2 regions of the Streptomyces sp. NPDC046465 genome follow, and region 2 is predicted to be linked to the other one. Evidence: predicted binding sites of a transcription regulator. Region 2 holds the regulator's gene; the other holds the start of a gene.

Region 1 (4,415 bases), on a different contig from region 2:
ACCGTGCCCGTGGCCGTGACCGGCCTCCGCCTCTTCCTCGGCCGGCTTCTCGACGACCAGGGTCTCGGTCGTGAGGAGCAGCGACGCGATGGACGCGGCGTTCTCCAGGGCGGAGCGGGTGACCTTGACCGGGTCGATGACGCCGGCCTTGACCAGGTCGCCGTACTCGCCGGTCGCGGCGTTGAAGCCGAAGCCCTTGTCGAGCTCGGCGACCTTCGAGGTGATGACGTAGCCCTCGAGGCCGGCGTTCTCGGCGATCCAGCGCAGCGGCTCGACGGCGGCGCGGCGGACGACGGCGACACCGGTGGCCTCGTCGCCTTCCTTGCCGAGCGAGTCGCCGAGCACCTTGGCGGCGTGCACCAGGGCGGAGCCACCACCGGAGACGATGCCCTCCTCGACCGCGGCGCGGGTCGCGGAGATGGCGTCCTCCAGACGGTGCTTCTTCTCCTTCAGCTCCACCTCGGTGGCGGCGCCGACCTTGATGACGCACACGCCGCCGGCCAGCTTCGCGAGGCGCTCCTGGAGCTTCTCGCGGTCCCAGTCGGAGTCCGTGGCGTCGATCTCGGCCTTGATCTGGTTGACGCGGCCCTCGACGTCGGCCTTGTTGCCGCCGCCGTCGACGATCGTCGTGTCGTCCTTGGTGATGGTGACACGGCGGGCGGTGCCGAGCACGTCGAGACCGACCTGGTCGATCTTGAGGCCGACCTCTTCCGCGATGACGGTGCCGCCCGTGAGGGTGGCGATGTCACCGAGCATGGCCTTGCGGCGGTCGCCGAAGCCGGGGGCCTTCACCGCGACGGCGTTGAAGGTGCCGCGGATCTTGTTCACGACCAGGGTCGACAGGGCCTCGCCCTCGACGTCCTCGGCGATGATCAGGAGCGGCTTCGAGGCGTTGGCCTGGATGACCTTCTCGAGCAGCGGCAGGAGGTCCTGGATGGAGGAGATCTTGCCCTGGTGGATCAGGATGTACGGGTCGTCGAGGACGGCCTCCATACGCTCCTGGTCGGACACCATGTACGGCGACAGGTAGCCCTTGTCGAAGGCCATGCCCTCGGTGAAGTCGAGCTCAAGGCCGAAGGTGTTGGACTCCTCGACGGTGATGACACCGTCCTTGCCGACCTTGTCCATCGCCTCGGCGATGAGCTCGCCGACCTGCGGGTCCTGGGCGGACAGACCGGCGACGGCCGCGATGTCGGCCTTGTCGTCGATCGGCCGGGCGGTGGCGAGGAGCTCCTGCGAGACGGCCGCGACGGCGGCGTCGATGCCCTTCTTCAGGGCGGCCGGGGAGGCGCCGGCGGCGACGTTGCGCAGGCCTTCCTTGACCAGGGCCTGGGCGAGCACGGTGGCGGTGGTGGTGCCGTCACCAGCGATGTCGTTGGTCTTGGTCGCCACCTCCTTCACCAGCTGGGCGCCGAGGTTCTCGTACGGGTCGTCGACCTCGACCTCACGGGCGATGGTGACGCCGTCGTTGGTGATGGTCGGCGCGCCGAACTTCTTGTCGATGACGACGTTGCGGCCGCGGGGGCCGATCGTCACCTTGACCGTGTCGGCAAGCTTGTTGACGCCGCGCTCAAGGGCGCGACGGGCGTCCTCGTCGAACTTCAGGATCTTCGCCATGGGAGCGATTCAGCCCTCTCGAAAACTCGGGTGAACGAACTGCGCCCCTCGCCGCCCGGCAATCAGCGGGGTGACCAGGGGCGCAGCTCAAAAGCAAATCTGCTGGTGAAGCAGGTGAAGCAGGTGTAGCGGTGAACTACTTCTCGACGATCGCGAGCACGTCGCGAGCCGAGAGGACGAGGTACTCGTCGCCGTTGTACTTCACCTCGGTGCCGCCGTACTTGCTGTACAGCACGACATCGCCGACCTTCACGTCGAGCGGAAGGCGCTCGCCGTTCTCGAAGCGCCCCGGGCCCACGGCGAGGACAGCGCCCTCCTGGGGCTTCTCCTTCGCGGTGTCCGGAATGACCAGGCCGGAGGCCGTGGTCTGCTCGGCGTCGAGCGGCTGGACCACAATGCGGTCCTCGAGCGGCTTGATGGCAACCTTGGAGCTGGTGGTCGTCACGATCCGGTCTCCCCCTTCGGAGATCTCACGGGGTTAAGAGTCTGAGTGTGGCGACCAGGTGGATCCGTCGTCGCGGGTGCCGGACCTGCCCGTCGCTATTGGCACTCTCCAGTGGGGAGTGCCAGAAGTGAGACTAGGACGGGGATTAGCACTCGGTCAAGCGGAGTGCCAGTCGACTGCGTCGGGCTTTAGCGGATGGGGGTGCTCCGTGCCGGGGCTGGCGGTGAGTTTTCCCTGTCGGGGCAACGGTTCTCTGGGCCTTCGGGTTCCCCACCTGCGATTTGTGGATGCCCTGATTCACGTTGCTCGGCACCGGGGGCTGTGCCCACCCGTTCCTCCCCCAGTGCCTCAAGGGCCTGGGGGGACCCCCAGCGGAACGCCTGCCCACAGCGGGGGGCGGACGGCTCTGAGCCTGGCTTCGGGGCTGGGTGGGAGGTCGTGCCCGGTTTGCGTGGGGGGAGTTTTTGCGTTGCCTTTCTGCCCAGGCGTTCGATCGGGTCCACCGATTCCGCGCAGCCTGCGAGCAGTGCGGGCGCGAGTACTCCGCACAGCAGGGCCCCGGCGAGGAGGCGGCGGCGCGCTCGCGCCCGGGGGGTCACAGGTAGTCCTCCAGTCTGGCCACCGCGTAACCCTTGTCCGTGACCGTCTTCATGACCTTGCGGACCATGTCGGGCATGGTGCCCTTCCAGTCCTCACGGCCACGGAAGTGCGTGAGGATGATGTCGCCGGGGTGCAGGTCGCGGTCCCACTCGCGCCACTCCATGTGGTCGGCGAAGGCCTCCGACGCCCACAGCGGGACCGCCTTGACGCCACAGGACTTGGCGGCGCGCAGGGTGTCACGGTTGTAGTTGCCGTACGGCGGGCGGAAGAGTTCGGGGCGCTTGCCGTAGTGCTTCGTGATCACGTCCTGCATGCCGCAGATCTCGCGGCGCTGGCCCTCGTACGACAGGCCGGGCAGGTAGCGGTGGTGGAGGGTGTGGTTGTTCAGGGTGACGCCGCGGTCCTGCATCTTCTTGAAGTAGCCGTAGTCCTCCTTGACCAGGTAGTCGCTGAGGAACGCGGTGTACGGCAGGTGCAGTTCGCCCATCATCCTCAGCAGTGCCGGGTCCTTCTCGGCGCCGTCGTCGATGGTCAGGAAGACGACCTTCTTCTTGGTGGGGATCGTCGTGAAGACCGGCGGCAGGCTCGACTGGCCCTTGACGTCGAAGCCCTTGCGGGTGGTGATCCGCGGCTTGGTCCTGGGCGGCGGGGGCGCGGCGAGCGGGGTCTTCGCCAGGCCCCAGCGCTTGGCCGCCGCGGCCCGCGCGGCCTGGATCGCGCCGAGCTTCTGGGCGTAGGAGTCGAGGGCGCGGGCGGGCGGGGCGTTGAGCGGCTGCTGACCATGGGCGGGGTTCGCGGAGTCGCCCGCGGAGGCGCAGCCCGAGGCGATGGCGGAGGCGGCCAGGACGGCGACTGCGGCATGCACCCGGTTGTTCCGTCTTCTGGCGTATTTTACGTTTTGTCGTACTAGTTGCATGGAGCCGGATCCTCGCAGCTCAAGGTCGTGTCGCGGCCCCGACACCGCCACCGGCCGCGCACCGTCCACCGACTGGCCCACAATGGGGCAGGTGAACGACCCGAACACGCCGAGCGACCCGAACACGCCGAGCGGCCACGCGACCGACCTCGGCGACCCCCTCGCCGCCTTCGCCGCCCTCCGTACCGCCGAGGGCCGGGCCCTGCTCGACGAGGTGCGGGACATCGAGCCCGCACAGGAGCTCGCCGCCGCCACCCGGCTGCGCCGCACGCACCCGGCGCTTCTGGTCTCCGCCGCCCTCGCGCAGGCCCGGCTGCGCCAACGGGCCGTGCCGAAGTTCGGCGCCGAGGACGCGGCCCGGATGTTCTTCACGCCGGACGGCGTCGAGCAGGCCACCCGCTCCTCCGTCGCCACCCACCGCGCCGAGCGCTTCAAGGCCCTCGGGGTCCGCTCGCTCGCCGACCTGTGCTGCGGCATCGGCGGCGACGCGATCGCCCTCGCGCGGGCCGGGATCTCCGTGCTCGCCGTCGACCGCTCGCCGCTGACCTGCGCGGTCGCCCGCGCCAACGCGGAGGCCCTGGGGCTCGCCGGGCTCATCGAGCTCCGCGAGGCCGATGTCACCGAGGTCGACACGTCGGCGTACGACGCGGTGTTCGTGGACCCGGCGCGCCGCTCCTCCAAGCGCGGCCGCATCTTCGACCCGGAGTCCTACTCCCCGCCCCTGTCGTGGGCGGTCGAGACGGCACTGAAGGCGCCGCGCGCCGCGCTGAAGATCGCTCCCGGCATCCCGCACGAGGCGATCCCGGCCGAGGCGGGGGCCGAGTGGATCTCGGACGG
Region 2 (4,415 bases):
GGTCATGGTACTGACGCGCGCGAAGGCGTCGAGGACGTCGCGCGTGGGGCAGCCGAAGGTGAAGGAGACGAGCGGCACGGGGTCGTCGAGCAGGATCGCGAGCTTGGCGTCATACCCGTCGTCACGCCCGCTGTCCGGGTCGCCGAGCTGCGTCTCGTACCAGGTCGCCTCGCCCGCGAGCTGATTGCGGTAGACCTCGATGGCCGCGGGGTCGGCGGAGTCGGGCTGCGGCATGAAGAGATTGACGCCGAAGGGGCGCGAGGTCAGCCCCCGCACCTGTTTGATCTCCTGGTACATCCCGTCGGCGGTCTTGTACCCGGCGGCGAGAAACCCGAGCCCACCGGCTTCGGCGACAGTCGCGGCCAACTGCGGGCCGGAGGCACCGCCCGCCATGGGGGCCTGCACGATCGGATGGCGGCAGAGATCGGTCAGTGCGGAGGACATGCACGCATCGTGCCACGCCCCTCACACGGCCCCGAACCGCACCCGGCGTTACGCCCGCCGACCAGTGCGGGTCGTGGGGGTTGCTCGCGCAGTTCCCCGCGCCCCTAAGGGGGCCGCGCAGCGGCCCTTCAGGGGCGCGGGGAACTGCGCGGCCAGCCCCCACGACCCGCAGGAGGGAGCAAACGCAAAGCCCCCCCGGCACGGGGACAACCCGCACCGAAGGGGGACCAGAACGAAGACACCGCTCCAGGCGCTACCGCCCGTTGAACGCATCCTTCAGGCGAGAGAAAAGCCCCTGCTGCCCCGGCTGGAACTGCCCCGTGGGCCGCTCCTCACCCCGCATCTGCGCCAGCTCCCGCAGCACCCGCTCCTGCTCGGGATCGAGCTTCGTCGGGGTGAGGACCTCGACGTGCACGATGAGGTCTCCGCGACCGCCGCCGCGCAGGTGCGTGATGCCACGGCCGTGCAGCGGCACCGACTGGCCGGACTGCGTGCCCGGCCGGATGTCGATCTCCTCCATGCCGTCGAGCGTCTTCAACGGCACCTGCGTGCCGAGCGCGGCCGCCGTCATCGGAATGGTGACGGTGCAGTGCAGATCGTCGCCGCGCCGCTGGAAGACCTCGTGCGGCAGCTCGTGGATCTCCACGTACAGATCGCCCGCGGGGCCGCCGCCGGGGCCGACCTCGCCCTCGCCCGCGAGCTGGATCCGGGTGCCGTTGTCGACACCGGCCGGGATCTTCACGGTGAGCGTCCGCCGCGACCGGATGCGGCCGTCACCGGCGCACTCGGGGCACGGCGTCGGGACGACGGTCCCGAAGCCCTGACACTGCGGGCACGGCCGCGAGGTCATGACCTGACCGAGGAAGGACCGCGTGACCTGCGACACCTCACCGCGACCGCGGCACATGTCACACGTCTGAGCGGACGTCCCCGGCGCGGCACCCTCACCGCTACAGGTCGTACACACCACAGCGGTGTCGACCTGGAGGTCCTTGGTGGTCCCGAAGGCGGCCTCTTCGAGGTCGATCTCCAGACGGATCATGGCGTCCTGGCCGCGACGCGTGCGCGAGCGCGGCCCGCGCTGCGACGCCGTCCCGAAGAACGCGTCCATGATGTCGGAGAAGTTGCCGAAGCCACCGGCGCCGAAGCCACCCGCGCCTCCGCCGCCGCCCGCCTGGGACAGCGGGTCGCCGCCGAGGTCGTAGACCTGCTTCTTCTGCGGGTCCGACAACACCTCGTACGCGGCGTTGATCTCCTTGAAGCGCTCCTGAGTCTTCGGATCCGGATTCACATCCGGGTGAAGCTCTCGCGCAAGCCTCCGGAAGGCCTTCTTGATTTCGTCCTGGGAAGCGTCGCGGCGCACGCCGAGTACGGCGTAGTAGTCCGTGGCCACTTACGACTCCGCCAGGATCTGTCCGACGTAACGTGCCACTGCGCGTACTGCTCCCATCGTTCCCGGATAGTCCATGCGGGTCGGTCCGACCACGCCGAGCTTGGCAACTGCCTCGCTGCCCGAACCGTAGCCGACCGAGACCACGGAAGTAGAGCTGAGTCCCTCATGGGCGTTCTCATGACCGATCCGTACGGCCATGCCCGAATCCTGCACCTCTCCAAGCAACTTGAGGAGCACGACCTGCTCCTCAAGGGCTTCGAGGACGGGCCGGATAGTGAGGGGAAAGTCATGTCCGAAGCGGGTGAGATTGGCGGTTCCGCCGATCATCAGCCGCTCCTCGGTCTCCTCGACCAGAGTTTCGAGGAGGGTCGCGAGGACCGTCGAGACGGTGCCGCGGTCCTCGGCCTCGAAGGCCTCCGGCAGGTCCTGCACCAGTTGCGGCACGTCCGCGAAGCGACGGCCCGCGACCCGGCTGTTCAGCCGTGCCCGCAGGTCCGCGAGCGCGGTCTCGCCGAACGGCGCGGGACAGTCGATCATGCGCTGCTCGACCCGGCCGGTGTCGGTGATCAGGACGAGCATCAGCCGCGCGGGAGCCAGCGCGAGCAGCTCCACGTGCCGCACCGTCGACCGCGTGAGCGACGGGTACTGCACCACGGCGACCTGCCGCGTCAGCTGCGCGAGCAGCCGGACCGTGCGCCCCACCACGTCGTCGAGGTCCACGGCGCCGTCGAGGAAGTTCTGGATGGCCCGGCGCTCGGGCGCCGTCATCGGCTTGACGCCCGCGAGCTTGTCGACGAACAGCCGATAGCCCTTGTCCGTCGGGATGCGCCCCGCGCTGGTGTGGGGCTGGGCGATGAACCCTTCCTCCTCCAGCGCCGCCATGTCGTTGCGCACGGTGGCCGGGGAGACCCCGAGCCGGTGCCGCTCGGTCAGGGCCTTGGAGCCGACGGGCTCCTCCGTCCCGACATAGTCGTGGACGATGGCGCGCAGCACTTCGAGCCTGCGTTCATTGAGCATCGCGCACACCTCCAACTGTCTCCGTCACGACGGGCCCCGATCGTCCCCCGAGCCCCCGCCTGGCACTCACCGTGCGGGAGTGCCAGCCTTTCAGAAGGTCAGTGTACGGCCGTCGGGTACGGGCCCGGCAAGGGCGGACCCCCCTGTGTCCTGCCTGACGCCGGACCGCCGGGCCGGACCCCGCCCGTGGGATAGCGTCGACCGTATGGATGTGACGCCGGCATGGGAAGCAGCGGGCTGGGAACAGCTCGCGCCGCGCGTGGGGCGGCGCCGCCTGCCCGGCTGGGACTGCACGGCGGGGCTCGTCGTCGGCAGCGACGCGGCCCTCATGATCGAGGCCGGGTCGAGCCTGGCCGAGGGCGCGGCCCTGCGGACGCAGGCCCGCCGGATCCTCGGCGGCACCCGCCGGGTCACCCACCTCGCCCTCACCCACCCGCACTTCGACCACGTCCTCGGGGCGGCGGCCTTCGCGGGCGTGGAGGTGTACGGAGCGGTGGGCATCGAGACGGTTCTCACCACGGGCCGCGACGAGCTGCGCGCGGACGCGGTGCGGCACGGCCTGGACGCGGACGCGGCGGCCGAGGCGGCCGACCTCCTGGTCCGCCCGCACCACCTGGTGTGCGGGGAGTGGACGCTCGACCTGGGCGGCGGTCTCCAGGTGCTGCTCGCGAACATCGGCCCCGGACACTCCGCGCACGACCTGGTGGTCCTGGTGCCGGGCGTCGACGGCGGCCGGGAGACCGTCTTCTGCGGCGACCTCGTCGAGGAGTCGGGCGCACCGCAGGCGGGCCCGGACGCGGTGCCGGCGCGGTGGCCGGCGGCGCTCGACCGGCTCCTGGAGCTCGGCGGTGAGGACGCGCGGTACGTGCCGGGGCACGGTGCGGTGGTGGATGCGGCATTTGTCCGTGCGCAGCGCGCCACACTGGCGGCCCGTTTCGGCGTGTCGTAGGCGAGAGCGGGCCCGTTCTTCCTATCGTCGGCAGAATGCGCCAGTACTCCGCCGATCTCACGCCCCCTTGGAAGAAGCCGAAGCCCGTGCCCGAGGTGGCGGCGGACGCCGGCCTCGTGGTCGAGGAGCTGAGCACCGGTTTCTGCGGGGCGGTGATCCGCTGCGAGAAGACGGCGCAGGGCCGGACGGTGACCCTGGAGGACCGCTTCGGCAAGCACCGCGTCTTCCCGATGGAGCCGAGCGGGTTCCTCCTCGATGGCCGGACGGTCACTCTCGTACGCCCCTCGGGCGGCGCGCGTACTCCGGTGCGCCCCTCCCGCACCGCGTCCGGCTCGGTGGCCGTCCCCGGGGCGCGGGCCAGGGTCGCCCGCGCGGGGCGCATCTACGTGGAGGGCCGTCACGACGCCGAACTCGTGGAGCGGGTCTGGGGCGACGACCTGCGCGTCGAGGGCGTCGTCGTCGAGTACCTGGAGGGCATCGACGACCTCCCCGCGATCGTCGCCGAGTTCGCCCCGGGCCCCGACGCCCGGCTCGGCGTCCTCGTGGACCACCTCGTCCCCGGCTCCAAGGAGTCCCGCATCGCCGCGGACGTCACCAGCGCACACGCCCTGG

Evidence for each region. Region 2 encodes HrcA, which represses chaperone genes, less so after heat shock. Its sites were predicted from a motif close to TTNGCACTCNGNNNNNCNGAGTGCNAA; they were not measured.
Region 1: a site for HrcA is predicted at 2,208-2,234, ahead of groES (co-chaperone GroES). Genes of this name have one in related genera too.

Annotation. Positions count from the first base shown of each region.
Region 1 covers NZ_JBEYZK010000002.1:343,129-347,543, forward strand. Annotated here, with positions in the region: gene groL (chaperonin GroEL) at 1-1,617, opposite strand, end outside; gene groES (co-chaperone GroES) at 1,754-2,062, opposite strand; gene ABZ953_RS04520 (polysaccharide deacetylase family protein) at 2,658-3,578, opposite strand; gene ABZ953_RS04525 (class I SAM-dependent methyltransferase) at 3,781-4,415, shown strand, end outside.
Region 2 covers NZ_JBEYZK010000001.1:509,403-513,817, forward strand. Annotated here, with positions in the region: gene ABZ953_RS02320 (nitronate monooxygenase) at 1-444, opposite strand, end outside; gene dnaJ (molecular chaperone DnaJ) at 698-1,837, opposite strand; gene hrcA (heat-inducible transcriptional repressor HrcA) at 1,838-2,854, opposite strand; gene ABZ953_RS02335 (MBL fold metallo-hydrolase) at 3,066-3,803, shown strand; gene ABZ953_RS02340 (DUF3097 domain-containing protein) at 3,839-4,415, shown strand, end outside.